4 regions of the Xanthobacter pollutisoli genome follow, and region 2 is predicted to be linked to each of the others. Evidence: predicted binding sites of a transcription regulator. Region 2 holds the regulator's gene; each other region holds the start of a gene.
The links. Region 2 encodes HrcA, which represses chaperone genes, less so after heat shock. Its sites were predicted from a motif close to GTTAGCACTCNCNNNNNGNGAGTGCTAAC; they were not measured.
Positions count from the first base shown of each region.

Region 1: groES (co-chaperone GroES) is a predicted target of HrcA. The motif match lies at 4,867-4,895, and genes of this name have one in related genera.
Region 3: groES (co-chaperone GroES) is a predicted target of HrcA. The motif match lies at 2,325-2,353, and genes of this name have one in related genera.
Region 4: ABLE93_RS21980 (co-chaperone GroES) is a predicted target of HrcA. The motif match lies at 4,629-4,657, and genes of this name have one in related genera.

Region 1 covers NZ_JBDZDP010000009.1:94,800-102,029, reverse strand. Annotated here, with positions in the region: gene ABLE93_RS17400 (heme biosynthesis protein HemY) at 1-911, shown strand, start outside; gene lepA (translation elongation factor 4) at 1,003-2,808, shown strand; gene glsA (glutaminase A) at 3,057-4,064, shown strand; gene ABLE93_RS17385 (hypothetical protein) at 4,088-4,591, opposite strand; gene groES (co-chaperone GroES) at 4,939-5,226, shown strand; gene groL (chaperonin GroEL) at 5,307-6,953, shown strand.
Region 2 covers NZ_JBDZDP010000001.1:1,068,145-1,075,374, forward strand. Annotated here, with positions in the region: gene ABLE93_RS04990 (hypothetical protein) at 1-25, shown strand, start outside; gene der (ribosome biogenesis GTPase Der) at 62-1,444, shown strand; partial or broken gene hemW (radical SAM family heme chaperone HemW) at 1,504-2,643, opposite strand; gene rdgB (RdgB/HAM1 family non-canonical purine NTP pyrophosphatase) at 2,832-3,464, opposite strand; gene rph (ribonuclease PH) at 3,464-4,177, opposite strand; gene hrcA (heat-inducible transcriptional repressor HrcA) at 4,390-5,490, shown strand; gene grpE (nucleotide exchange factor GrpE) at 5,591-6,226, shown strand; gene ABLE93_RS05025 (DUF5990 family protein) at 6,236-6,664, opposite strand; gene ABLE93_RS05030 (response regulator) at 6,749-7,168, opposite strand.
Region 3 covers NZ_JBDZDP010000002.1:584,220-591,449, forward strand. Annotated here, with positions in the region: gene groL (chaperonin GroEL) at 175-1,806, opposite strand; gene groES (co-chaperone GroES) at 1,889-2,203, opposite strand; gene ABLE93_RS08165 (usg protein) at 2,598-2,882, shown strand; gene ABLE93_RS08170 (exopolysaccharide biosynthesis protein) at 3,099-3,701, shown strand; gene queA (tRNA preQ1(34) S-adenosylmethionine ribosyltransferase-isomerase QueA) at 3,720-4,808, shown strand; gene tgt (tRNA guanosine(34) transglycosylase Tgt) at 4,805-5,959, shown strand; gene ABLE93_RS08185 (phytoene/squalene synthase family protein) at 5,982-6,881, opposite strand; gene ABLE93_RS08190 (Mth938-like domain-containing protein) at 6,896-7,230, opposite strand, start outside.
Region 4 covers NZ_JBDZDP010000018.1:7,669-14,898, reverse strand. Annotated here, with positions in the region: gene ABLE93_RS21995 (amylo-alpha-1,6-glucosidase) at 1-1,043, opposite strand, end outside; gene ABLE93_RS21990 (glycosyltransferase family 4 protein) at 1,058-2,173, opposite strand; gene groL (chaperonin GroEL) at 2,522-4,150, opposite strand; gene ABLE93_RS21980 (co-chaperone GroES) at 4,204-4,518, opposite strand; gene ABLE93_RS21975 (Hsp20 family protein) at 4,854-5,321, shown strand; partial or broken gene ABLE93_RS21970 (ATP-binding protein) at 5,849-5,968, shown strand; partial or broken gene tnpB (IS66 family insertion sequence element accessory protein TnpB) at 5,971-6,245, opposite strand; gene ABLE93_RS21965 (hypothetical protein) at 6,242-6,406, opposite strand; gene ABLE93_RS27040 (transposase domain-containing protein) at 6,550-6,717, opposite strand; partial or broken gene ABLE93_RS27035 (IS66 family transposase) at 6,790-7,230, opposite strand, start outside; gene ABLE93_RS21955 (IS110 family RNA-guided transposase) at 7,221-7,230, shown strand, end outside.

The sequences.
Region 1 (7,230 bases), on a different contig from region 2:
CGGACGTGGAGGCCTATCTGCGCCCCGGCGATGCCGCCCATGACCGGCTGAAGCGCATCCGCACCCTCGCCAACAAGGCGCCGTCCCACCGCGAGAGCGCCATCGCCCTCGCCCGCGCCGCCATCGACGCGCAGGAGTTCCGCCAGGCCCGCCTGGTGCTGGAACCGCTGCTCACCGAGCCGAGCCAGCGCGTGTGCCTGCTGATGGCCGAGCTGGAAGCTGCCGAGCATGCCGACATCGGCAAGGCCCGCGAGTGGACGGCCCGCGCCGTGCGGGCCAATCGCGATCCGGCCTGGATCGCTGACGGGGTGGTCTCGGACCGCTGGGCGCCCATCTCGCCCGTATCTGGCCGGCTCGACGCCTTCGTCTGGGAGGTACCGCCCGGCGTCTCGGCCACGCCCATCCTGGAGCATGAGGCCGAGCGGGTGAAGGCGGCCATCGCCGCCGTGCGCGCCAGCGAGGAGGCCAAGGCCGCCGAGCTCGCCGCCATCGCCGCCGCCGAAGCGGAGGCGGAAGCCCAGGCCGAGGCCGATGCGGCCGCCCTCATCGAGGCCGAGGCCCGGGCGGAGGCGGAAGCCCGCGCGCGCGCCGAAACCGAGGCCAAGGCGCAGGCTGAGGCGAAGGCGCTCGCAAGCGCGGAGCCCGAGCCTGCGCCGGCCAAGCCGTCCGAGGCGCTGCCGGCTCCGGCGCCGGTCGCCGTCCCGTCGCCGCCCCTCGTCGCTCCGGCCGCACCGGCGGAAGCGGCCGCCCCCGCCCCGCCGGCGGCCGACCGGGGCCGCGGCGCCCGGCCGGAGGCCCGGCCCGATCCCATCATTGCCTTGCCGCCTTTGCCCGACGATCCCGGCCCCGAGGCGGATGCGACGGAGGAGCCGGCTCCCGCGCCCAAGTCCCGCCGCCTGATGGGATTGTGACCCGGACGGGGCGGGCTTTCGCCCGCTCCGCGGGTTGCGCGCCGGAGCGGCGCGCCTTGTGGCCGCCCCGCGCCGATGCTATGCGGCGCGGATGACCGCCAGCGCCCAGAAGCACATCCGCAACTTCTCCATCGTCGCCCATATCGACCATGGCAAGTCGACACTCGCCGACCGCCTCATCCAGATGACGGGCGGGCTCTCCGAGCGCGAGATGACCGAGCAGGTGCTCGACAACATGGACATCGAGCGCGAGCGCGGCATCACCATCAAGGCGCAGACCGTCCGCCTGTCCTACAAGGCGCTGGACGGCGAGACCTACACGCTCAACCTCATCGACACCCCCGGGCACGTGGACTTCGCCTATGAGGTGAACCGCTCGCTCGCCGCCGTGGAGGGCTCCCTCCTGGTGGTGGACGCCTCCCAGGGCGTGGAGGCGCAGACGCTGGCCAACGTCTACCAGGCCATCGACAACAACCACGATATCGTCCCCGTCCTCAACAAGATCGACCTGCCCGCCGCCGAACCGGAGAAGGTGAAGGCGCAGATCGAGGACGTGATCGGCCTCGACGCCTCCAATGCCATCGGCATCTCGGCCAAGACCGGGCTCAACGTGGACCAGGTGCTGGAGGCCATCGTCACCCGCCTGCCGCCGCCCCTCGGCGACCGCGAGGCGCCGCTGAAGGCGCTGCTGGTGGACTCCTGGTACGACACCTACCTCGGCGTCGTCGTGCTGGTGCGCGTGGTCGACGGCGTGCTGAAGAAGGGCCAGCGCATCAAGATGATGGCGGCCGACGCGACCTACGACGTGGACCGGGTGGGCGTGTTCACCCCCAAGATGGTGGCGCTGGCGGAGCTGGGGCCGGGCGAGATCGGCTTCCTCAACGGCTCCATCAAGGAGGTGGCGGACACCCGTGTCGGCGACACCATCACCGAGGAGAAGCGCCCGTGCGAGGCGGCGCTGCCGGGCTTCAAGCCGGCCCAGCCGGTGGTGTTCTGCGGCCTGTTCCCGGTGGATGCGGCCCAGTTCGAGGACCTGCGCGCCGCCATGGGCAAGCTGCGCCTCAACGACGCCAGCTTCTCGTTCGAGATGGAAACCTCCGCCGCGCTGGGCTTCGGCTTCCGCTGCGGCTTCCTCGGGCTGCTGCACCTGGAGATCATCCAGGAGCGGCTGGAGCGCGAGTTCAACCTCGACCTCATCGCCACCGCCCCCTCGGTCATCTATGAGATCCAGATGACCGACGGCTCGGTGATCGACCTACACAATCCGGCCGACATGCCGGACGTGGTGAAGATCGAGGAGATCCGCGAGCCGTGGATCCGCGCCACCATCCTCACTCCGGACGATTATCTGGGGAGCGTGCTGAAGCTCTGCCAGGACCGGCGCGGCACCCAGATCGAGCTGACCTATGTGGGCGCGCGCGCCATGGTCACCTATGATCTGCCGCTGAACGAGGTGGTGTTCGACTTCTACGACCGGCTGAAATCCATCTCCAAGGGCTATGCCTCGTTCGACTACCAGATCACCGAGTATCGCCCCGGCGACCTCGTGAAGATGTCGATCCTGGTGAATGGTGAGCCGGTGGACGCGCTCTCCATGCTGGTGCACCGCGCCCGCGCCGACGCCCGCGGCCGGGTGATGTGCGAGAAGCTGAAGGACCTCATTCCCCAGCACCTGTTCAACATTCCGATCCAGGCGGCCATCGGCGCCAAGATCATCGCCCGCGAGACCATCAAGGCGCTGCGCAAGGACGTGACGGCCAAGTGCTATGGCGGCGACATCAGCCGCAAGCGCAAGCTTCTGGACAAGCAGAAGGAAGGCAAGAAGAAGATGCGCCAGTTCGGCAAGGTGGAGATTCCCCAGGAAGCCTTCATCGCCGCCCTGAAGATGGACGAGTGAGGCGGCACGTCTCTTCCGAGCCTTAAAGAGGTATCGCGAAAGGCAGCGAAGACCCTGACGCCGGCCCGGCGCGGTCCGATTTTTTCCTGGGCCGGCGCTCCAAACCGGTCCCCGCGCGTTCCGTTTCGGAAGCCGCCTCATCCGCGGGTGACGGACCCGATGGCACGCATCATGCTTGGCTGTGGGATGCCCGCGCGTGCCTGCCGCCACCGTCCTGCGGCGGCCGCAATTGGGCCAGGGGGATTTTCATGGCGATGAGCCCGCACGCACCGGCCGAGAATCCGAGCACGCCGTCCGGCTACGGCTTCGAACTTGTGGTGCAGCACACGCTCGAGCGGGTGCGCGGCGACACCTCCGGCGAGCTTGCGGGCTATATCCCCGAGCTGGCGCGGGTCGATCCCGAGCGCTTCGGCATTTCCGTGGTGTCGGTGGAGGGCGAGGTGGTCTCCGCCGGCGATGCCGAGGTGCCGTTCACCATCCAGTCCATCTCCAAGGCCTTCGCCTTCTGCCTCGCGCTGGAGATCGCCGGGCGGGACAAGGTGCTGTCGCGGGTGGGCGTCGAGCCCTCGGGCGATGCCTTCAACGCCATCGTGTTCGATCCGCACACCAACCGCCCGTTCAACCCCATGGTGAATGCCGGCGCCATCACCGTGTCCGGGCTCATCGCCGAGGAATTGGGGGCGGATGCCTTCCCCATGGTGCTGGACCGCTTCTCGGCCGCCGCCGGACGCAGCCTGTCGGTCGATGAGGCGGTCTACAGCTCGGAAGCGGCAACCGGGCACCGCAACCGCGGCATTGCCCATCTGCTGACCAGCGCGGGGGCGCTGGTGGCCGACGTGGACGCCACCCTGGACCTCTATTTCCGCCAGTGCTCCATCCTGGTCACCGCATCCGACCTCGCCCGCATGGGGGCGACGCTGGCCAACATCGGCGAGAACCCGCTCACCGGCAGCGCCGCCTTCTCGGTGGAGGCGGTGCGCGCCACGCTGGCGGTGATGTTCACCTGCGGCATGTACAATTTCGCCGGCAACTGGGCCTTCGACGTGGGCGTGCCGGCCAAGAGCGGGGTGGGGGGCGGCATCCTCGGCGTGGTCAACCGGCAGCTCGGCATCGCCACCTATTCGCCGCGGCTCGACGCCAAGGGCAATTCGGTGCGCGGCATCGCCGCCTTCCGCGAACTGGCCGAGGAGCTCGGCCTCCACCTGTTCGATCCCACCAACCGCGGCTCCGCCATGCTCACCGCCTTCGGGCGGTGAGCGCCGGCGAAAGGCGGGTCAGGTCAGGAGCAGCGCACGTAGATCATGCTGCCGTAGCGCTTGGCGACCTCGGGGTCGACGAACTTCAGCACCAGCACATTGCCGTCGAAGCGCACCACCTGGCGGTCGCGCTCGCCGCCGGCCGGGTCCTCGGGCGGGCCGATATAGACCGGGCCGTTGCCCGACTGCTTGGAGACCAGCTCGGTCAGCTTGTTGTCGTCGGCGAGATACATCATGACGCCGCCGTTGGGGCCGGCGGTGATGACGTAGGGATTGCTGCCGCAGGTGGCGCGGGCCTGGTTTTCCGTGCGGGTGGCGTCGTCCGGGCGATGGTAGGCGGCAAGGCCCCAGCGGCCCACGAGGCGCTCGGCCGGGATCGGGCTGGTGTATTGCGGCCGGGCCGGCGGCGGCGGAGCCGTGGGGGTGGTCTCGCAGGCGGCGAGCCCGAGGGCCAGCAGGGTCAGGGTCGCGCCGGTGAGCATGGCGCGGCGCGTGCGCCCCACCCCGGACTTGGATCCCGCAATCATCTTCGTCATGTGCTCTCCGAGGCCTCCCGCCGCCTGGAACCAGAAACTCGACCATACCCAGCCGGTTGACCGACCATAAAGGCTGGCGCCGCCCGCGTCGATGCCGTCGGGGGCCTCAGCGCCTCCGGCTACGGTCCAGCTTGTAGGAAGCATAAACCACGGCGCGTTACCGTTTTGCTAGCCGGCCCCCACGCCCTCGTTCGCGCCCGCGTCCGGGTTCGATGCTGCGGCGCGCCTTGACGGGGAGCAGGCGGCCGCTTATCTCCGGCGTCGAGCTTGGCACTCCTCTATCAAGAGTGCCAGAACCGGCGGGCATCTGGCTCGCGCTCCCCGAAGAGGTATCATCAATGACCTTCCGCCCCCTGCACGACCGCGTTGTGGTCAAGCGCATCGAAGCCGAGCAGAAGACCGCCGGCGGCATCATCATCCCCGACACCGCCAAGGAGAAGCCCCAGGAGGGCGAGGTGATCGCGGTGGGACCCGGCGCCCGCGACGAGGCCGGCAAACTCGTGCCCCTGGACGTGAAGTCCGGCGACAAGGTGCTGTTCGGCAAGTGGTCCGGCACCGAGGTGAAGATCGACGGGCAGGATCTGCTCATCATGAAGGAAAGCGACATCCTCGGCGTGATCGGCTGATCCGAACCGCCGAGCCCGACGTGGCGCACCACTCGCTGTGCGCCTGACCCGGCAACGATAAATCCAATCAGGAGGCCGTCATGGCTGCCAAAGAAGTCAAGTTTTCCGGCGATGCGCGCGAGAAGCTGCTGCGTGGCGTCGATATCCTCGCCAATGCCGTGAAGGTCACGCTCGGCCCCAAGGGCCGCAACGTGGTCATCGAGAAGTCCTTCGGCGCCCCGCGCATCACCAAGGACGGCGTCTCCGTCGCCAAGGAGATCGAGCTCGAGGACCGCTTCGAGAACCTCGGCGCCCAGCTGGTGCGTGAGGTCGCCTCCAAGACCAACGACAAGGCCGGCGACGGCACCACCACCGCCACCGTGCTCGCCCAGTCCATCGTGAAGGAAGGCGCCAAGGCGGTTGCCGCCGGCATGAACCCGATGGACCTGAAGCGCGGCATCGACCTCGCCGTCGCCGCTGCCATCGCCGACATCCAGGGCCGCGCCAAGAAGGTGTCGTCCTCCGCGGAAGTCGCGCAGGTGGGCACCATCTCCGCCAACGGCGATGCCTCCATCGGCGAGATGATCGCCGGCGCCATGCAGCGCGTGGGCAACGAGGGCGTCATCACCGTCGAGGAAGCCAAGACCGCCGAGACCGAGCTCGAGGTGGTCGAGGGCATGCAGTTCGACCGCGGCTATCTTTCTCCCTACTTCATCACCAATGCGGAGAAGATGATCGCCGACCTGGAAGAGCCCTACCTCCTCATCTTCGAGAAGAAGCTCTCCGGCCTTCAGCCGATCCTGCCGGTCCTCGAGGCCGTGGTGCAGACCGGCCGTCCGCTCGTCATCGTCGCCGAGGACGTGGAAGGCGAGGCCCTCGCCACCCTCGTGGTGAACAAGCTGCGCGGCGGCCTCAAGGTCGCGGCGGTGAAGGCCCCCGGCTTCGGTGACCGCCGCAAGGCCATGCTGGAGGATATCGCCATCCTCACCGGCGGCACGGTGATCTCGGAAGACCTCGGCATCAAGCTGGAGAGCGTCACCCTCGCCCAGCTCGGCCGCGCCAAGAAGGTGATCCTCGAGAAGGAGAAGACCACCATCGTGGACGGCGTCGGCGAGAAGGCCGACATCGAGGCCCGCGTGAACCAGATCAAGGCGCAGATCGAGGAGACCTCCTCGGACTACGACCGCGAGAAGCTCCAGGAGCGGCTGGCCAAGCTCGCGGGCGGCGTCGCGGTAATCCGCGTCGGTGGCTCGACCGAGGTCGAGGTGAAGGAGAAGAAGGACCGCGTGGACGACGCGCTCAACGCCACCCGCGCCGCGGTGGAAGAGGGCATCGTTCCCGGTGGCGGCGTCGCCCTGCTGCGCGCCAAGAAGGCCGTTGAGCTGGTGAAGTCGGACAATCCCGACATCACTGCCGGCATCAAGATCGTCCTGCGCGCCCTCGAGGCCCCCATCCGCCAGATCGCCGAGAACTCCGGCGTGGAAGGCTCCATCGTGGTGGGCAAGGTGCAGGAGTCCAACGATCCGACCTTCGGTTTCAATGCCCAGACCGAAGAGTATGTGGACATGATCGCCACCGGCATCGTCGATCCGGCGAAGGTGGTGCGCACCGCCCTGCAGGACGCCGCCTCCGTGGCCGGCCTTCTCGTCACCACCGAGGCGCTCGTCGCCGAGCTGCCGAAGAAGGACAGCGGCATGCCCTCCATGCCCGGCGGCGGCATGGGCGGCATGGGCGGCATGGATTTCTGATCCATCCAGCGGTCCAGAAATGAGAGAGGGCGCGGCTTCGGCCGCGCCCTTTTCTTTTGGGAGTGTGCCCGGGGGGCGGTCGAAGGGCCGACACCCTCATCCTTTCGCTGCCGTCGCCCTCCGGCGTGACCGGAGGGCCCATCCATCCGCTGGAGCGGGTGTCCGGAGACAGGGACGAGCAACCCCACGGGTCCTCCGATCAAGTCGGAGGACGACGGCGCCGCGAGCTGCACGGAAACCAACTCGCCTGCCGAAGCGCCGATCCGAGGACCAGAGC
Region 2 (7,230 bases):
GCCGCAAAGCGGTCAGCAGCGCTGACATCCTCCTGACGGCCGGACGGCCACGAGCCCAATCATGACCTTCTCCCTGGCCATCGTCGGGCGCCCCAATGTCGGCAAGTCCACCCTGTTCAACCGGCTGGTGGGCAAGAAGCTCGCGCTGGTGGACGACCGTCCCGGCGTGACCCGCGACCGCCGCGAGGGCGAGGCAAGGCTCGGCGACCTGTCCTTCCGCATCGTCGACACTGCCGGTCTGGAAGAGGCCGACGCCGCCAGCCTCGAGGGCCGCATGCGCGCCCAGACCGAGGCGGCCATCGGCCATGCCGACGCCATCCTGTTCATGATCGACGCCCGCATCGGCCTTACCCCCACCGACCGCGCCTTCGCCGACCTGGTGCGCAAGTGCGGCAAGCCGGTGATTCTCGTCGCCAACAAGAGCGAGGGCCGCGGCGGCGAGGCGGGGGCCCTGGAGGCCTTCGGCCTTGGCCTCGGCGATCCGGTGCCCCTCTCCGCCGAGCATGGCGAGGGCCTGTCCGACCTCTATGACGCCATCTGCGACGCGCTGCCCGAGCAGACCCGGCCGCCGGAGGACGAAGAGGAGGCGGACGACGACGCGCAGGCGGGCGATGCGGATGCGGCGGACGACAAGCCGAAGCGCCCCATCAAGGTGGCGGTGCTGGGCCGACCCAATGCCGGCAAGTCCACCCTCATCAACCGCCTGCTGGGCGAGGACCGCCTGCTCACCGGCCCCGAGGCCGGCATCACCCGCGATTCCATCTCGGTGGAAGTCACCTATGCCGGGGTGAAGCTCGAGGTGTTCGACACCGCCGGCCTCAGGAAGCGCGCGCGCATCGAGGACAAGCTGGAGAAGCTCTCAGCCGCTGATGCCCTGCGCGCCATGAAGTTCGCCGAGGTGGTGGTGCTGCTGGTGGACGCCACCCACCCCTTCGAGGAACAGGATCTCAGGATCGCCGATCTGGTCGCGCGGGAGGGCCGCGCCATCGTCATCGGCTACAACAAGGCGGACCTTGTCCCTCGCGGCGGCCTCGCGGCCCGCCTGCGGGAGGAGGCCGACCATCTGCTGCCGCAGGTGAAGGGCATGCCCATCGTGCCGGTGTCCGGCCTCATGGGCCACGGGCTCGACAAGCTGGTGGCCGCCATCGCCGCCACCCACAAGGTGTGGAACAAGCGTATCGCCACCAACCCCCTCAACCGCTTCCTCCAGCAGGTGACGGACAGCCATCCCCCGCCGGCGGTGTCGGGACGCCGGGTGAAGCTGCGCTACATCACCCAGCCCAAGGCGCGTCCGCCCTCCTTCGTGCTGTTCTGCTCGCGCGCGGACGCGGTGCCGGAAAGCTACATCCGCTATCTGACCAACGGCCTGCGCGAGAGCTTCGACCTGCCCGGCGTGCCGATCCGCCTGACCCTGCGCGAGAAGGACAACCCCTACGCCGACTGAGCGCGAGGACGTCCCGGGGCGTCCGGAAACGCGCGGCACGAGCCGCACCCGCCTCGCCCTTATCCCGCCAGCGCGGCCATCACCGCATTGAGCACCGGGAAGCCGGCCTCGGTCACCCGCAGACGGTTCCCTTCGCGGGCGACCAGCCCTTCCGCCTGAAGCGCCGCGATGACCGACTCGTCCACCGCCCCGCCGAGGCGGGCATGGCGGACGAGGTCGATGCCCTCCTTGAGCCGCAAGCCCATCAGCAGCATCTCGTCGGCCTGCTCGGCCTGGGAGAGTGGCTCATCGCCGACGATGCCGTGGCCGTGCGCCTCCACCCGCGCCAGCCAGTCCTCGGGGCCGCGCTCGGTGACCAAAGCGCGGCGCATGCCGTCCACGCTGAGGCGGCCATGGGCGCCGGCGCCGATACCGGCATAGGTGCCGTAGCGCCAATAGACCAGATTGTGCCGCGCTTCAGCGCCCGGCCGGGCGTGGTTGGAGACCTCGTAGGCGGGCAACCCGGCGGCGGCCGTCACCTCCTGCGTCACGTCCCACAAGGCGCGCGACACCTCGTCGTCGGGCAGTTGGAGCTTGCCCGCGCCGTACAGCCGCTCGAAGGGCGTGCCGGGCTCGATGGTGAGCTGATAGAGAGAGAGGTGTTCGCAGCCCTCCGCCAACGCGCGCTGGAGCTCCGCCGCCCAGCCGTCCGGGGTCTGGCGCGGGCGGGCATAGATGAGGTCGAACGACACCCGCTCGAATGCCCGCCGGGCGATGGCCACGGCAGCCAGGGCCTCCGCCACCGAGTGCATGCGGCCGAGGCCCTGAAGGTCCGCATCGTCGAGGGCCTGCACGCCCAGCGACACGCGGTTGACCCCGGCCGCGCGATAACCTTGGAAGCGCTCGGCCTCTACCGAGGTGGGATTGGCCTCCAGCGTGACCTCGGCATCGGCGTCCAGCGGCCAGGCCGCGTGGACGGCGTCCAGGATGGCCCCCACCGTCGCCGGTGCCATGAGGGAGGGCGTTCCGCCGCCGAAGAAGACGCTGCGCGCCCTTCGCGGACCGGAGAGGTCGCGCATGTGGGCGATCTCCCGCCGGAAGGCGGCGACGAACCGTGCCTCGTCGGGCGGGGCGAAGCGGACGTGGCTGTTAAAGTCGCAATAAGGGCACTTGGCCTTGCAGAACGGCCAATGGACATAGACGCCGAAGCCGCCATCCTGGTCCGCCGCCGCCTCTGCCGCGAGCGAAACCTCGCGCTCCCGTCGCCCTCCGGCTTGACCAGAGGGCCCCTCGTCGCGGCCGCGTCCATCACTTACGGCCTGCAGAGGTGCTTTGGTCGAGCCGGAGCATGACAGCACAGGCGGATTGGCGTGAAGCCGGGATGAATTTTCCGCGTCCAAGATCCCGCTCACCCCTTCAGGCAGGCCTGCGACAACTTCAGGAAGGCGCGGGCGCGGTGGGAGAGGCCGAAGCCCTTGGGCGGCATGCCATGCTTCTCGTCCGCCGTCATCTCGGCGAAGGTCTTCTCGTACGCCTCGGGCCGGAACATGGGATCGTAGCCGAAGCCCTTCGCCCCACGTGGCGGCCACACCAAGGTGCCGTCCACCGTGCCCTCGAACTCCTCCAGATGCCCATCAGGCCAGGCGATGCAGAGCGCCGACACGAAGCGGGCGCGTCGCTGCTCCGGCGCGGTGGCGCCGACCTTCTTGAGCTCCGCCTCCACCTTCTCCATGGCCATGTCGAAATCGCGCTCCGGTCCGGCCCAGCGCGCCGTGTGGATGCCGGGCGCGCCTCCGAGGGCGTCGATGACGAGTCCGCTGTCGTCGGCGAAGGCCGGAAGCTGCGCGGCACTGGCCGCCGCCACCGCCTTGAGCCGCGCGTTGCCCGCGAAGGTGGTCTCGGTCTCTTCCGGCTCGGGCAGGCCGAGGTCGCCGGCCGAGACCGCCTCCACCCCGTGGGGCTCCAGCAGCATCTTCATCTCGATGAGCTTGCCAGGGTTATGAGTCGCCACCACGAGGCGTCCAGTCAATTGCCGCGCCATCACCCCACCGCCAGCTTCTGCAGACTCACAAGCTGATCGATCCCCGAACGCGCGAGGGCGAGGAGCGACAGAAGCTCGTCCTGGGTGAAGGGCGTCTTCTCCGCCGTGCCCTGGATCTCCACGATGCCGCCGGTACCGGTCATGACGAAATTGGCGTCAGTCTCGGCCACGGAGTCCTCGGCATAGTCGAGGTCGAGCACCGCCGTGCCCTCATAGATGCCGCAGGAGACCGCCGCCACGTGCTGCTTCAGCGGCATCTCGCGGACCATGGAGCGCGACTTCATCCACGTGAGGCAGTCATAGAGCGCGATCCAGGCGCCGGTGATGGAGGCGGTGCGGGTGCCCCCGTCGGCCTGGAGCACGTCGCAGTCGAGGGTGATCTGCTTCTCGCCCAGCGCCACGAGGTCGGTGACCGAGCGCAGCGAGCGGCCGATGAGGCGTTGGATCTCCTGGGTGCGGCCGGACTGCTTGCCGGTGGTGGATTCGCGCCGGGTGCGGTCGTGGGTGGCGCGGGGCAGCATGGCGTATTCCGCCGTCACCCATCCCCGGCCCTGGCCCTTGAGCCACGGCGGCAGGCGCTCCTCGAGGGTCGCCGAGACGAGGACATGGGTCTCGCCGAACTTCACGAGGCAGGAGCCTTCGGCGTGGCGCATCACCCCCCGCTCGAAGGAAACCGCGCGCATCTCGTCGGGGGCGCGCTTGCTGGGACGCATGGTGGAAACCTCTTTCACATCGTCGTTCGGCCCCCTTTTAGAGGGTTTTACGCCGAAAGGGACAGGCTCGCCGCGAGAAACCGCGGGGCCGCGCCCCGCCCGGCTGCACCGCGGCGCTTGTATCGGGCGGCGGGGATGGACACATAATGAGGCGGGGCGATGGCCCCCGCCTCGCAGGCATCACCGAAAGGCGAACGATAAGGCGAACCGCAGTGGCGCTCGACCCGTTCCTGACCCTCACCACCGGCGGTCTCGCCCAGATCGACCAGCGCGCGCGGGAGATCTTCCGCCAGATCGTCGAAAGCTACCTCGCCACCGGCGAGCCGGTGGGCTCGCGCAATCTCTCGCGCCTCATCCCCATGACGCTGTCGCCCGCCTCGGTGCGCAACGTGATGGCCGATCTTGAGGCCGCGGGCCTTATCTACGCGCCCCACACAAGCGCCGGACGCCTGCCCACCGAGCGCGGGCTGCGCTTTTTCGTCGATGCCTTGCTGGAAATCGGCGACGTCAGCGAGCGCGACCGCGCCAATATCGAGACCCAGCTCATGGCCGCCGCCCGCTCCACCACGGTGGAAGGGGTGCTGCAGGAGGCTTCGGCCCTGCTCTCGGGCCTGGCCCGGGGGGCGGGCGTCGTGACCGCCACCAAGACCGATCCGCGCCTCAAGCATGTGGAATTCGTCCCGCTGGAGCCGGGCCGGGCGCTGGTCATCCTCGTTTCGGAGGACGGTCAGGTTGAAAACCGTGCCCTCTCCCTGCCGCCGGGCCTGCCGATCTCGGCCCTCACCGAGGCCACCAACTTCCTCAACGCCCGCATCCGCGGCCGCACCCTCGCCGAGGCGCGGTCGGAGATGGAGAACCTCCTCGCCGAACTCAACCGCGACCTGGACGATCTGACTGCGCGGGTGGTGGAGGCGGGCCTTGCCTCCTGGTCCGGAGACGATCCCGGGGCGCGCACGCTGATTGTACGCGGGCAGGCCAAGCTGCTGGAGGACCTGCGCGCTCTGGAGGACCTGGAGCGCATCCGCCTTCTGTTCGACGATCTGGAGACCAAGCGGGAGGTGGTGGACCTGCTCGGCCGCGCCGAGGAGGCGCAGGCCCTGCGCATCTTCATCGGCTCGGAGAACCGGCTGTTCTCCCTCTCGGGCTCGTCCACCATCGTCGCCCCCTACCGCGACGGGCAGGGCCGAGTGGTGGGTGTGCTCGGCGTCATCGGCCCGACCCGGCTCAATTACGGCCGTATCGTCCCCATGGTGGACTTCACCGCCCGCCTGGTGAGCCGCGTCCTCGGGGCGCCGGGGGCGGATGCGGCGTGAGCTTGATTTTTCCCGCCATCGCCCCGATATGCGCGGGGACGAATTGGAATGGCCCGCAGGTCGCTGACCACGGGCCCAAATCGAGGCAGGGGAAGACCGGATGAGCGAGCAGAAGCGCGCGCCCGAGACCGGCGGCGACGCAAGCGAAAACGGTGGATTGGCGCCGAACGAGGCCACCGCCGAGGCTGAAGCCCTCGCTGCCGCCGACGCCGAGATCGGCGCCGATGGCGAGAAGCAGCGGCTGGAGGCCGAGGTCGCGAGCCTGAAGGACAAGTTCCTGCGCGCCTTCGCCGAGGCGGAGAACGTGCGCCGCCGCGCCGACAAGGAAATCCAGGACGCCCGGACCTACGGCATCGCCTCCTTCGCCCGCGACGTGCTGAATGTCGCCGACGACCTCGCCCGCGCGCTGGGCTCGGTGGATGAAGCGGCCAAGGCCTCGGCCGAAGGCGGCTTCAAGGCGCTGCTCGACGGGCTGGAGCTGACCGAGCGCGGCCTCGTCAAGGCGCTCGAAAAGCACGGCATTCGCAAGATCGAGCCGAAGGGGGAGAAGTTCGACCCCAATCTGCATCAGGCCATGTTCGAGGTCCCCGACCCGAGCGTGCCCAGCGGTACCGTGGTGCAGGTTGCCCAGGCGGGCTATGTGATTGGCGAGCGCGTGCTGCGCCCCGCTATGGTCGGCGTCGCCCGCGGCGGCCCCAAGGCCGAAGCACCGGGTAAGACCGCCGGCGCTGCCTGACGGCAGGCCTCAGCGCGGGACGAGGCGGCGGTTGATCGGGCGGATGGTGGCGCATGCCGGCGTCCCGTCCTTCGCCGTGCCGAGAACGGTCGTCTCAATGATGCGGCCCGTCATGGCGCCGTCCAATAGGTCCGGCCCAAGGTCGTGGATGTCGATCTTCATCCTGCGCGACCAGGGAGAGGCCGGATCCCCGGCCAACTGGCCGATGCGGATATAGACGAAGCGCCGCTCGGGACCTTCTCGCCGTACCTGATCGCCGAAGAACTTCGGTCCCGGCGCGACCCGGATCGCGAAATCGAACGCCAAAGCTTCGCCAGCGCTCGATTGTTTGGGATCGAGGGGCGCCTCGTCCTTGCCCTGAAGGCTATGGAGCACGCCCGGCACAGGCTGCTCGATGAGGATGCGCAGGCGGATTTCGGTCTCGTTGGTGCGGGCCATCGCCGCATGGTGGACGCTCTAAGCTGGAGCGTCCATACCCAGACACCTGAAATCTCGCCGTCCCGATCCTTTGCGGCCGGCCCCTCAGGCGTCGCTGGGCGCCGACAAGGAGCGCTCGCCCCCATTGGTGGCGCTGCCCATGGGGATGCCGAGGAGATCGGCCAGGGCCTCCGCGATCACGCGGCTGGTATAGGGCTTGGCGACCCGCGGTGCGTCCGCGAACTCGGACGGCATGCGCACGCTGCCGGTATAGCCGGAGCAGAAGATGAAGGGCACGCCCCGCTCGGCAAGGATGCTGGCGGCAGGGTAGACCGGCTCGCCCGCAAGATTCACGTCCAGGATGGCGGCATCGACCTTCTCGGTCGCGGCCGCCGCCATGGCTGCCGAAAGGCTGGCAATGGGGCCCACGACCGTGCAACCCAGGGACCTGAGGTTATCGTCGAGCCCGAGCGCAACAAGATACTCATCCTCGACGACGAGCACCCGCCTTCCTGTAAAGATCATTCTGCAACGCCTTGACTGAACAACGCCTTCCCGCGTCAACAAGCCGGCTGCACAAAAGTTCC
Region 3 (7,230 bases), on a different contig from region 2:
AGTCCATGCCGCCGCCCGAGCAAACCGGCTTGCCGGTTTGCGTCCCTCGCGAAGACGCCGGGCGGCGTCAGAGGCTGCTTCTACCTCAGAAGTCCATGCCGCCGCCCGAGCAAACCGGCTTGCCGGTTTGCTCCCTCGCGAAGACGCCGGGCGGCGTCAGAGGCTGCTTCTACCTCAGAAGTCCATGCCGCCGCCCGGCATGGCCGGGGCCGCGGGGGCATTCTTCTTCGGCAGCTCGGCGATGAGCGCCTCGGTGGTGATGAGCAGGCCGGACACGGACGCCGCATCCTGGAGCGCGGTGCGCACCACCTTGGTGGGGTCGATGATGCCGTCCTTCACCATGTCCACATATGCGCCGGTCTGGGCGTTGTAGCCGAAGGTGTAGTCGGACGACTCGAGGATCTTGCCCACCACCACGGAGCCATCCTCGCCAGCGTTCTGCACGATCTGGCGGGCGGGCGCCTGGATGGCGCGGCGGACGATCTCGATGCCGGTCTTCTGGTCGGGGTTGTCGACCTTCAGGCCTTCCAGCGCCTTGATGGAGCGCAGCAGGGCCACGCCGCCGCCGGGCACGATGCCCTCTTCCACCGCAGCGCGGGTGGCGTGCAGGGCGTCGTCCACGCGATCCTTCTTCTCCTTCACCTCGACCTCGGTCGAGCCGCCCACGCGCACCACGGCGACGCCGCCGGCGAGCTTGGCGAGGCGCTCCTGCGCCTTCTCACGATCGTAGTCGGAGGTGGTGGTCTCGATCTGGGCGCGGATCTGGGCGATGCGGGCTTCGATCTCGGCCTTCTCACCGGCGCCGTCGACGATGGTGGTGTTCTCCTTCTCGATCACCACCTTCTTGGCGCGGCCGAGCATGGAGAGGTTGACGCTCTCGAGCTTGATGCCGAGGTCGTCGGAGATCACGGTGCCGCCGGTCAGGATCGCGATGTCCTGCAGCATGGCCTTGCGGCGATCGCCGAAGCCGGGGGCCTTCACTGCGGCAACCTTGAGGCCGCCGCGCAGCTTGTTCACCACGAGGGTGGCGAGCGCCTCGCCTTCCACGTCCTCGGCGATGATCAGCAGCGGACGGGCCGACTGCACCACCGCCTCGAGCACCGGCAGCAGCTCCTGCAGGTTGGCGAGCTTCTTCTCGTTGATGAGGATGTAGGGCTCCTCGAACTCAACGCGCATCTTCTCGGCATTGGTGATGAAGTAGGGCGAGAGGTAGCCGCGATCGAACTGCATGCCCTCGACCACGTCGAGCTCGGTCTCGAAGGACTTGGCTTCCTCGACGGTGATGACGCCCTCGTTGCCGACCTTCTTCATGGCCTCGGCGAGGAACTTGCCGACCTCGGCGTCGCCGTTGGCGGAGATGGTGCCAACCTGGGCGATCTCGTCGTTGGAGGTCACGCGCTTGGAGTTGGCGGCGAGATCCTTGACGATGGCGTCCACCGCGAGGTCGATGCCGCGCTTCAGGTCCATCGGGTTCATACCGGCGGCAACCGCCTTGGCGCCCTCGCGGACGATGGCCTGGGCGAGCACGGTGGCGGTGGTGGTGCCGTCGCCGGCGAGATCGTTGGTCTTGGAGGCCACCTCACGCACCAGCTGTGCGCCGAGGTTCTCGAACTTGTCCTCGAGCTCGATCTCCTTGGCCACCGACACACCGTCCTTGGTGATGCGGGGGGCGCCGAAGCTCTTCTCGATGACGACGTTGCGGCCCTTGGGGCCGAGCGTGACCTTCACCGCATTGGCGAGGATGTCGACGCCGCGCAGAACCTTGTCGCGCGCATCGATGGAGAATTTTACGTCCTTGGCAGCCATGGGGCCTGCTCCTTGAGATGAGAGGCGACGTCACCGGGACGACGCCATTGAATTTCGGATTGCAGCGGGTCGGGAGACGGCGTCAGGCCGCCTTCTTGGCGCCGGCCGCGTTCTCGATGACGCCGAGGATGTCGCTCTCCTTCATGATGAGGAGATCCTGGCCGTCGATCTTGACCTCGGTGCCGGACCACTTGCCGAACAGCACGGTGTCGCCGGCCTTGACGTCGAGAGCCACCAGCTCGCCCTTCTCGTTACGGGCGCCGGGACCGACCGCGACGACCTCGCCCTGCTGCGGCTTCTCCTTGGCGGTGTCGGGGATGATGATGCCGCCGGCCGACTTCTGCTCGGCCTCGATGCGCTTGACGACCACTCGGTCGTGCAGGGGACGGAAACCCATCGGGAAACCTCCGGTTCGTTTGGCTTGGACTGCTTGTTTTCGCGGCGCCGGTCCGGGTCGGACACGGCCCGCCCGCGATCTAAGGGCGCCAATTTCCTCCCGCAAGGGGGTCCGTAAAAAATTTAGCACTCGAATGGAACGAGTGCTAGCACGGCTGCAAACCCTTGCCTCAGCTATATTTCCGGGCACCTTCCCGAGCGTCTCATGGAAGCGGGGCTATCCATACTCGCTGTCAGCAGTCCACCCGACATGCTGCTAGAGCGTTGTTTTTGCAGGACTAACTAAAATTTAGACTTGGCCGCGGGAAACTCTGGAGCCGACAATTCATTGTCTGGTCCCGGCGTCGACGCAGGAGACGCGCCGCCGGGGACGAGCGGATCGGAGGTGTCGTCCCATGTCCCCATCGTCCAAGGTATCGCGCGACTTCGCCCTACAGATGGAAGGCTACGGCCTCGCCACGGCCGAGATCCTTTACCGCCTGCCGGACCACCCGAGGCTCCTTCAGACCTTTCTCTGGCAGGAATATGACCTCTGCCCCCGCTTTCCGGAGCTCAACAAGTTCCTGGAGTTCTGGCAGCGCGAGATCGAGGGGCGACTGCATTCGGTGCGGGTGGCGCACAGCAGTCTCATCAAGCCGGCGGAGCTGCGCCCGGTGGACGGGCTTTTCCTGCTGAATTGACCCGACCATCCGCCCACCTCGCGCTGAGGGCTTTTCGCAACTGGATGGGCGTCCTATGGTTGCGCCTGGCGGCACGGACATGTGCGCCCCGCGCGGGGGTGGGGCGTGCATGTCCGACACGCCGCGCAAACGGGACTCGCGGCGCAATGGGCGTCGTGCCCTGAGGTCGCCGCTTTCGCGATGCTAATAAAGGCGACCATTACACGAGGGCGCCTTTTGGATCACCGCACACCCCGCACGTCCGAATTGCTCGCCGCCGTCCTCGCCGCCCAGGAAGAGGATCAGGTGGCCATCGGCGATCTCGTGAACGCCTTGCGGAACCGGGCCTTCGGCATTCTCTTCCTGATCTTCGGCATTCCCAACTGCATTCCCATGCCGCCCGGCATTCCCGTGGTCTGCGGCACCATCCTCGGGCTCATCGGCCTCCAGATGGCGCTGGGTCGGCAGGAATTGTGGCTGCCGCAGTACATCGCCCGTCGCACCTTCTCCCGCTCCATGCTGGAGAGCATTGTCAACCGCTCGCGACCGTGGATCGAGCGATTCGAGAAGATCTCGCGCCCCCGATACGAGCAGTTCGCCGGTCCCACCGCCCGCCGCGTGGTGGGCGCCACGGTGGTCCTGCTGGGCTTTATCCTGCTGCTGCCGATTCCCTTCCTCGGCAATCTTCCCCCCGGCTTCGCCGTATGCATCTTCGGCCTGGGCCTCGTGGAACGGGACGGCCTCGTCATCCTCGCCGGCTTCGCCGCGACCCTGCTTGGGCTGCTGATCACGGCGCTTATGACCTGGGCCATCTGGCAGGGCGCTATCGCCATCTTCTAACGGTCGCCCCCTCCCTCCATGCGCGTCGACGCCTTCGATTTCGAGCTTCCCGAGCAGCACATCGCCTTGCGCCCTGCCGAGCCGCGCGACAGCGCGCGCATGCTGGTGGTGCGCGCCGGCTGCGAACCGCAACTGCAGGACGGCAGCGTCCGCGACCTGCCGGCCTTCCTCGCGCCGGGCGATGCGCTGGTGGTCAACGACACGCGCGTGATCCCCGCGGCCCTCGAAGGCATCCGCACCCGCGCCGGCGGAGCCGAGGTGCGGATGGAAGCGACGCTGGTCAAGCGCCTCGCGCCCGACCGCTGGCGCGCCTTCGCCAAGCCGGGCAAGCGGCTGAAGGTGGGCGACAGGATCCGTTTCGGTGCGGAAGGCAGCACCTGCCTTCTGGGCGCGCTCGATGCCACCGTCGCCGCCAAGGACGAGGACGGGACCGTGGCGCTCGCCTTCGACCTCTCCGGCCCCGCCCTCGACGAGGCGGTGGCGGCGGTGGGCCACATGCCGATCCCACCCTATATCGCCGCCCGCCGGCACGAGGACGACCGCGACCGGGCCGACTACCAGACCCTGTTCGCCCGCGTCTCGGGCTCGGTGGCGGCGCCCACCGCCAGCCTGCATTTCACGCCCGATCTCATGGCCCGCATCGCCGCCTCCGGAGCCGAGCGGCACTGCGTGACGCTGCACGTGGGACCCGGCACCTTCCTGCCGGTGAAGGCCGACGACACGTCCGGCCATCGCATGCATGCGGAATGGGGCGAGGTGACGCGGGAGACCGCGGACGCCCTCAATGCCGTGAAGGCGAAGGGTGGGCGCATCCTCACCGTCGGCTCCACGTCCACCCGGCTGATCGAGAGCGCGGCGGGGGAGGACGGCCTCATCCGCCCCTTCGTCGGCGAGACCGACATCTTCATCACCCCCGGCTACCGCTTCAAGGCGGTGGACGCCATGCTCACCAACTTCCATTTGCCGCGCTCGACGCTGGTGATGCTGGTGGCCGCCTTCATCGGCCATGACACGCAGAAGCGCGCCTATGCCCATGCCATCGCGGCCGGGTATCGCTTCTATTCCTATGGCGATGCGTGCCTGCTTCTGCCAGAAGGCGGCGCATGACCGCTTCGCCTTCCGCCGACACGTTCGCCTTCACCCTCACCGCCACCAGCGGCGGCGCCCGCGCCGGCTTCGTGACGACGCCGCGCGGCGTCGTCCGCACGCCCGCCTTCATGCCGGTGGGCACGGCGGCGACGGTGAAGGGGCTCTATTTCGACCAGGTGAAGGCCGCGGGCGCCGACATCGTGCTCGGCAACACCTATCACCTCATGCTGCGCCCCGGCGCCGAGCGGGTGGCGAAGCTCGGCGGACTGCATCGCTTCATGGGCTGGGAGGGGCCGATCCTCACCGATTCCGGCGGCTTCCAGGTGATGAGCCTGTCGAGCCTCAGGAAGATGAGCGAGCAGGGCGTGACCTTCCGCTCCCACGTGGACGGCGCCTATCACGAGATGAGTCCTGAGCGCTCCGTGGAGATCCAGGGCCTGCTGGGCGCCGACATCCAGATGCAGCTCGACGAGTGCGTGCGCCTGCCCTGCACGGACGAGGAGGCGGAGCGGGCCATGCGCCTCTCCTTGCGCTGGGCGGAGCGCTCGAAGCGGGCGTTCGAGGCGCAGCCGAAAGGCCGGGCGCTGTTCGGCATCGTGCAGGGCGGCGCGGTGCAGGCGCTCCGGGTGGAATCGGCGCGCGCGCTCGCGGACATGGACTTCCCGGGCTATTCCATCGGCGGCCTTGCCGTGGGTGAGCCGCAGGCGGTCATGCTGGCCATGATCGAGACGGTAGAGCCGCACCTTCCCGTGTCGAAGCCGCGCTACCTCATGGGTGTGGGCACGCCGGACGACCTGCTGGAAAGCGTCGCCCGGGGCATCGACATGTTCGATTGCGTGATGCCCACCCGCTCCGGCCGGCACGCTTTGGCCTTCACCCGCTTCGGCCGGATCAATCTGAAGAACGCCCGCCACGCCGAGGATCCCCGGCCGCTGGACGAGGAGAGCGACTGCCCGGCCCTGCGCGACTATTCCCGCGCCTATCTTCATCACCTGGTGCGGTGCGAGGAGATGCTGGGAGCGATGCTGATTTCCTGGGCCAACACGCATTACTACCAGCAGCTCATGGCCGGCGCCCGCGCCGCCATCGCTGCCGGCCGCTATGGGGACTACGTGGCCGAGACGAAGGCCGGCTGGGCCCAGGGCGACCTGCCCGTGTGGGACGGCTGAAGAGGGCGTCCTTTCGCCCTGCTCAGAACCAGATGCGCCCCCGCGCCGCCTGCTTGGAGGCCCACCACAGCGCCAGCTGGCGGCGGAACGGCGAGAGGCCGGCGCTCTGGTGAAAGGGATCGCGCACCCGGGCGAGGGAGGAGAGATCGCCCTTCACCAGCGCCAGCGGCAGGAAGGGCGCGGCGATGGACGTCGCCGCATAGACCTGCCCGGCGGCATCGCGCGCCTGGCCAAGATGGCGGCCCGCAATGGCGCGCAACTCCGCGAGCGCCGCGAGAAGTCCCGGCGTCACCGTCCCCGACACCGCCTCCTCCCGTCCCACGCCGTGGCGGGACAGGATATCCAGCGGCAGGAAGCACTGCCCGCGCGCCGCATGGATGGGGAAGGCACGCATCAATCCGGTGAGGGCGATGGCGACGCCCGCATGGCCCGAGAGGTCGCCGGAGCGGCCCACGTCCGGCAGCACGATCAGCGCCGAGAGCTGGAGCAGTGCGGAGGCCGTCTCGCCCGCATAGCCTTCGAGGTCGCCCAGCGTCGGCATGGGGTCGTCATACAGATCGAAGATGCGCGCGTCGGTGAGGGCGACGAAGGCCGCCCGCGGCAGGCGGAAGCGGGCGATGGTATCGAGCAGCGCCGCGGCGACCGGATGGCCGGCCACCTCGCCCCTGCCCTCCCCCTCGATCACCTCGCGCCACCACGCCAGCCGCACCTCGCCCGGCAGGGGCTCGCGCACCACTTCGCGCACCCGCGCCACGTCCAGATTGAAGGCATAAAGCGCGAGCAGGTGCCGCCGCCGGTCGGGCGGCGCGAAGAGCGCCGAGAGAAACCGATCGCGGTCGTGCGCCCGCACCAGCTCGGCGCAATGGTCGTAGGCCGCGTCGAGGGGGGAAGCGGCGGCAGGCGACGGGTCGGAGGAGTCCATGGCCGCGGTCCCGCTCAGAAGGCGATGAGGGCGGCGCCGACGCGCCGTCCCTCGGCGAGCAGCACATTATAGGTCGCAGCGGCGGAGGGTGTCGGCATCAGTTCGAACCGCAGGCCCCGTCCGCGCAGCAGCTGCTTCAGCGGCTCCTTGAGGTGCGCCGGATCCTTGCCGGTGCCGATGAAAAGAAGCTCGAAGGCGTCGGCCTCCGCCAACACCGGCGCGAGCGCGGCGGCATCGATGTCCGCCATGCGCGCTGGCGCCCAGCCGCGGATACCCGACGGCAAGGCGAGGATGGAGCCGGGGTGGGACATGCCGGCGAAGTGGAAGAAGCTGTCGCCGTAGCCGTCGA
Region 4 (7,230 bases), on a different contig from region 2:
TCCGTGGCCTGGTTGGCGGCGAGATGCAGGAGCACGCCGCGGGCAATGGCCGGGTCGAGCCACAGCGTCTCCAGCGCGGTGATCAGCGCGTCGCGCCCGAATACCGTGCTGAACCACGGGATGCCGGCGTAGGGATACGGACCCTCCGGCATGTCGGTAACCAGCATGTAGAGGTCGGAGACCGAGCGGCGCACCGCCTCGTTGAAGATGTCGTTCGAAGTGATGATCGCCGTCGCCCGCGAGGCGGAGGAGCGCAACGCGCGGCGCGCATCGCGCATCGCGCGAAGGAAGGCAGGACGCACTGGCCTCTCGCTGGCGCCGTCGCAGGCGATCTCCAGCACGAGCGTGCTGGCTTCGCGCGGAGCAAGGTCCACGACGAATGTCGCGCGCTCCGTCATGAGCTCCTGCGGTGCGGGGTCGAAGCGCAGCGTGGTCTGCCGTCGCCGTCCATCAAGGCCGAGATAGGCGAGCTTCACCTGGTCGGCCGTTATCTCCGGCTTTTGCAGCGTGCCGCGCCGCGCCCGTTGCGTGCCACGTACCTCGAACAGGTCGGCAAAGTCGGCGGCGAAGGCGATGTCGATCCTCACCCGCCGGGACCGGTCGTCGAAGTTGCTGATGGCGATCCGCTCATGGCAGGTGCCGTTCCACAGAAAGCGCGAACGGCGCAGATGAAGCAGGTCGTGCTCCAGCACCAGCCGGCCCTCGGCATCGAACAGGTCGGGGTTGGTGAGATCGCAGGTCAGCGTCGCGTTATCGTCGCGCAGCGTCGAGGACAGCAGCATCGGCCGCTGCCCGGCGATGGTCAGGTAGAGATGTGAGAGATAGCGCGTGTCGCGATGGTAGAGGCCCTCCGGGCTGCCCGGCCCGGAGAGCGCATCGCCATTGTGGTCGAACACGGCGAAGGTGTCACCGTGCTTGAGCGTGCGCGGCCGCCGCTCCTGCAGCGAGGCGGCGGCCGGGATGAAGAACTGCGCCAGCGGCGTGCCTGGCCCGGTCGGCGCCGGCGCATGCGCGACCGCTTCCGCACTGGTCGTGCCGTGCATGGAGGACCTCCCGCTCAGGCGACGACCCGCAATTCGATGCCATCGGCCAACCCGTTGCCGGTGCCGTTGGCCACGGCGGGAATGCGCATCGCAGCACGGCGCAAACCGGGGAGATCACGATAGATGGCGAGATAGTCGAGCGCCATCCGCTCGGCGGTGAAGCGCTCCTCGAAGGTGGCGCGCACCTCGGCGCGGTCGAGCTGGCCGACCGAGCGCACCGCCGCCACCGCCTCGTCGATGTGGCTGACGACGAAGCCGGTGACGCCGTCATCGATCACCTCCGGCACCGAGCCGTGGCGGAAGGCGATCACCGGCGTGCCGCAGGCCATGGCCTCGATCATGACGAGCCCGAACGGCTCCGGCCAATCGATTGGAAACAGCAGTGCGCGGGCATTGCCAAGGAAATCGGCCTTCTGCTGCTCGTTGATCTCGCCGATGAACTCGACATTGGGATGCCGCGCCACCATCGGGCCGATCACCTCGTCCCAATAGGCTTGGTCGGCCTTGTCCACCTTGGCGGCGATCTTGAGCGTCATGCCGGCGCGGGCGGCGATCTCTATGGCGTGGTCGGGCCGCTTCTCGGGCGAGACGCGGCCGAGGAAGGCGAGATAGTCGCCATGCGGGTTCGCGGTGAAGGGCAGGACGTCTCTCGGCAGGCCATGGTGCACGGTGCCGGCCCAATGGACCGGTGGCATGGGGCGGCGCTGATCGTCCGAGATGGAGACGAGCGGATAGTGCGGGAAGGCGGAATAGAAGGGCCTGAGGTCGGGCAGGTCGAGACGGCCGTGCAGCGTCGTCACCATGCGGTCGGCAAAGGCACTGGCGAGCGGATAGTGCAGGAAGTCGACATGGAAGTGCAGCACGTCGAACTCGGCGGCCCGGCGGCGCACCTCCTCCAGCATCATCATGTGATAGGGCAGCGGGTCCCTGACCTGCGGATTGAGCCTGAGCGCCATGTCGCAGCAGGGCACCAGCTCGGCCGCAGTCTTGGAATCGCCGCTGGCGAACAGCGTCACCTCATGGCCCTGCCGGACCAGTTCCTCGGTGAGATAGGACACGATGCGCTCCGTCCCGCCATAGAGCCGTGGCGGACAGCATTCCGCGAGCGGGGCGATCTGGGCGATCTTCATCGGCAAAACCTCCTCGTGTGAGCAAAGCGTTGACAATGAGCGCGGGTCGGAGAAGTCCGGTAGCCACCATTGAGCGGCGTGGCCGCCTTCCTCGTCATGGAAGTCGCTGCGGGGATCGAATCGATCCGGTCCGTCCGGCACCCGCCGCAACGAACCCGCGCGATAGCGGCCGTGCTGAGCAGGACCTCCCCGGTTGGCGATATCGTCGAGATGCCCCGCGCGGCGCGCCCGTGGCATCTCAGTTGATGGAAGCGCGCCCGCCTTGTTCAAGGCAAATGCGTTCCGGCGTGGGAGCCGGTTCATTCTGGCGCGAGACAGGGACCCGGATCTCCTCCGGGCCCCGCCTTGTCAGAAGTCCATGCCCGCGCCGGCGGGAACGGCGGGTGCTGCTTCCTTCTTCGGCTTCTCTGCGACCAGAGCCTCAGTGGTGATCAGCAGCGAAGCGACCGACGCCGCATCCTGGAGCGCGGTGCGCACGACCTTCGCCGGGTCGATCACGCCATTGGCGACGAGGTCCTCGTAGGTACCGGTCGCGGCGTTGTAGCCCCAGTTGTAGTCGTCCTTCTCCAGAAGCTTGCCGACGATCACCGAGCCATCCTCGCCAGCATTGCTGGCGATCTGACGCGCCGGCGTCTGAATGGCGCGACGAACGATGGCGACGCCGGCCTTCTGGTCCTCATTGGCGGGCTCAACGGAATCGATCGCCTTCAGCGCACGCAGCAGGGCGACGCCGCCGCCCGGCAGGATGCCTTCCTCGACCGCCGCGCGGGTGGCGTGCAGCGCGTCATCGACGCGGTCCTTCTTCTCCTTCACCTCGACCTCGGTCGCGCCGCCGACGCGGATCACCGCGACGCCGCCGGCGAGCTTGGCCAGGCGCTCCTGCAGCTTCTCACGGTCATAGTCCGAGGTGGTCTCCTCGATCTGCGCCTTGATCTGCGAGGTGCGGCCCTCGATCTCCGCCTTCGCGCCGACACCGTCGACGATGGTGGTGTTCTCCTTCTCGATCACCACCTTCTTGGCACGGCCGAGCTGAGCGAGAGTGACGTTCTCGAGCTTGATGCCGAGGTCCTCGGAGATCACCTGGCCGGCGGTGAGGACGGCGATGTCCTCGAGCATGGCCTTGCGGCGATCGCCGAAGCCGGGCGCCTTCACCGCCGCGACCTTCAGGCCGCCGCGCAGCTTGTTGACCACGAGCGTGGCCAGCGCTTCGCCCTCGACGTCCTCGGCGATGATGAGGAGCGGCCTGGAGGTCTGCACCACCGACTCCAGGAGCGGCAGCATGGCCTGCAAACCGGACAGCTTCTTCTCATGGATCAGGATGTACGGATCCTCGAGCTCGACCCGCATCTTCTCGGTGTTCGTCACGAAATACGGCGAGACATAGCCGCGGTCGAACTGCATGCCTTCGACCACCTCGAGTTCGGTGGCGGCGGTCTTGGCTTCCTCGACGGTGATCACGCCTTCATTGCCGACCTTCTGCATCGCCTCGGCGAGGAAACGGCCGATCTCGGTGTCGCCATTCGCGGAGATGGTGCCGACCTGGGCGATCTCGTCGTTGCGCGTCACCTTGCGCGCACGAGTCTTGAGATCCGCCACTACCGCGTCCACCGCGAGGTCGATGCCGCGCTTGAGGTCCATCGGGTTCATGCCGGCGGCTACCGCCTTGGAGCCTTCCTTGACGATGGCCTGGGCGAGAACGGTGGCGGTGGTGGTGCCGTCGCCGGCAAGGTCATTGGTCTTCGAGGCCACTTCGCGCACCATCTGCGCGCCCATATTCTCGAACTTGTCCTCAAGCTCGATTTCCTTGGCGACGGTGACGCCGTCCTTGGTGATGCGGGGAGCGCCGAAGCTCTTCTCGATGACGACATTGCGGCCCTTCGGGCCGAGCGTCACCTTCACCGCATTGGCAAGCGTGTCCACGCCACGCAGCATCTTCTCGCGCGCCTCGGACGAGAACTTCACTTCCTTGGCAGCCATGTCCTGTCCTCCTTCCTGGATTGCTATGGCTCACGATCTCAAGGGATACACGGTCAGGCAGCCTTCCTGGCCGTCCCGCTCCGTTCGATCACGCCGAGAATGTCGCTCTCCTTCATGATGAGCAGGTCCTCGCCGTCGATCTTCACCTCGGTGCCGGACCAATTGCCGAACAGCACGCGGTCGCCGGCCTTCAGGTCGAGCGGCACCAGCTTGCCGGCCTCGTCGCGCGCGCCGGGCCCGGCGGCGACGACCTCGCCCTCCTGGGGCTTTTCCTTGGCGGTGTCGGGGATGATGATGCCGCCGGCCGTCTTCTCGAGGGCCTCGATGCGGCGCACGACGACACGGTCGTGCAGCGGGCGGAAATGCATGCAGATCCTCCTGGTGCAGGCAGCGATGTCATGAACTCGGCGGCTGGGCGCACGAGCGGACATCGAGCTAGGAAGGCTGCGTTTCTCGTTCAAGAGGGTACGCAAAAAATTTTGTCACTCGGCGTCATTAAGTGCCAATCAGCTGAAAACAATAGAGAATATCGAATCAGGGTGACGCGGTGAGAGGTGGCCGAGAAATTTTTCATGTCCCTCTTGAACGAGATTTTTTCGCTCCCCAGATCGCTTGTCGCCGGTGCCTGAAAGGACCGGCGCGTGGCGCCCGTGGCAAGGCTGCGGGCGGCTCGTGTCCATGTTGCTCAGTGGAGAATGTGGCTATGAGACCCTTCGACTTTGCTCCGCTTTATCGTTCCACCGTCGGCTTCGACCGGCTGTTCGATCTCATCGATACTGCGGCGGGGCCGCGTCCGGACTGGCCGCCCTACAATATCGAGAAGACCGGCGAGAACGCCTACCGGATCACCATGGCCGTTGCCGGCTTCCGTCCCGACGAGGTCGAGCTCACGCAGCAGGCCAATACGCTGGTCGTCACGGGCAAGAAGACCGCGGACGCAAACCACCGCCAGATGCTGCACAAGGGCATCGCCGTCCGCGATTTCACGCAGACCTTCAATCTCGCCGACTATGTGAAGGTGTCCGGAGCGACGCTTCAGGACGGCCTGCTGTCGGTCGAACTGGCGCGCGAGGTGCCGGAACGGCTGAAGCCGCGCCGCATCGAGATCGCTTCCGCAGGCCAGCCGGCCGAGAGCAACGTCAGGCAGATCGAGCAGGCCAAGGCGGCCTGATCTTTCCCGCCCGAAGAGCCTGCATCCCGCCTCCCGGCATTCGCCGGAGGCCGGCCTGTGGAGGATTGGAGATGCTGCACGAAATAAATGTAAGCACCGGGATTCTTCCATCTCGCGTGCCATGGGGCGAACCGCGCTCGCCGGGAGAGGTCCTGGCCGACCCAACCATGAGCACGGGGTCAAAGCGGGCACTCCTCGCGTCATGGGCCTCGGATCGGTATGCCGTGCCGAACCGGCCGGACCTTCGCCGCCCGGAGACAGGAAAGATCCTGGTCCTCTCCGACATACTCGAGGCGCTGCAAGCTCTGGACGAGGTGACCGATCTTCAGCAGATAGCGCCGCTCCGAAGCGCCCGCCCATCCTCTGAAGGGACCTGTGCCGCCGGCATGTGAGGCCAGAACATTCCGGACCGCAGCTCGCTTTAGATGGAGCCGGTGCCTGCCCGCAGCTGCTCATTGCGTGTCTTGCAACCTTCCGCCGTTCTTGTCATGTCACGCGTCCAGCTTTCAACTGCATGGCCTATCCCCATGACGACGCAAACCTCGCAGAGCCGCCCTTTCGAAGCCGATGTTTCCCGCCTGCTGCACATGATGGTGCACTCGGTCTATTCCGACCGGGACGTATTCCTGCGCGAGCTGATCTCCAACTACTATGCCGCCAAACAGGACCTCGATATGGTCGCGTGACTCAAACCAAACCGCCTCCGGAAAACCCGGGACGCTTCATACAGGTTCGCCGCCTGTCCGTCGTGCCAGATGATCTTGACGAGGTCGCCGCGCCGTCCGCGGAAGCAGAAGATATGGCCGCCAGCGGATCTCGCCTCAGGACCTCCTGCACTTGCAACGCCAGGGAGGCGAAGCCCTTGCGCATATCCGTGTGGCCTGTCGCCAGCCAGACCTTCACGCCGACCGGGATAGGGATCATCGCGCCCTCAGGGCGGCGATCGCATCGCGCAGCGCTCGGCCATCCACGTCGCCCTCCAGCCGCAGCCGGTCGCCAGAAGCCAGTTCAATCTCGATGCGGCCCTCGCGACGAGCCTTACGCTTACGCGGCGATGGCTCGTCCAGGGGTGAAACGGTCTCCATCGGCGGCTCCACCATCACCGGCAGGAAGGCTGGCAACTGGGGCGTGACCCGTTCGCAGAGCTGCTTGCGCCGTAAGCATACGCTGAGTGCCGCTGGATTGTTGCGTGCGCGCGTGGCAGCGGGCGGCTATGATGACTGCGGGCTCAGGCGGCCTGCGCGGCAGCAGGTTCTTGGGTGCTGCGTTTCCACTCCCAGGGCAGGAGTTCGTGCAAGCGGTTCTGTGGGATTGAGGCGATGCGCGCGAAGACATCGGCCAGCCAGGCGTGCGGGTCGATGTCGTTGAGGCGCGCCGTCATGATGAGCGCATACATGACGGCGGCCCTGTCAGCGCCGCGATCGGAACCGGCGAGCATCCATGCCTTTCTTCCAAGGGCCAGACCACGCAGAGCTCGTTCCGCCGCATTGTAAGGCAGATTCTGCCGTCCTCGGCAAAGCGGGCGAAGTCGCACCAGCGCTTGAGCATATAGTCGACCGGCTTGGCGAAGGAGGAAGAGCGCGAGAGTTTGGAGCGCTGCTCGCGCAACCAGGTTTCCAGATCGGCCAGTAGCGGCACACTCCTCTCCTGCCGGACGGCCAAGCGCTCGGCGGCGGCGAGGCCATTGATATCGCGCTCGATGTCGAACAGGACATCGATGCGCTTGACCGCCTCCAGCGCGATCGGCGAGATGGCCGCGGCCGTTCGTCCTCGACGGGCATTCTTCGCGATGTCGGCCAGTTCGAAGAACTGCCTCCTCGCGTGATGGCATGGACACCCCCTTCCGCCGTGCCCTTGGAACGGATCATCATTGGGCGTCGCTCGAAGAGGAGATCTGCCATGCCGAAGG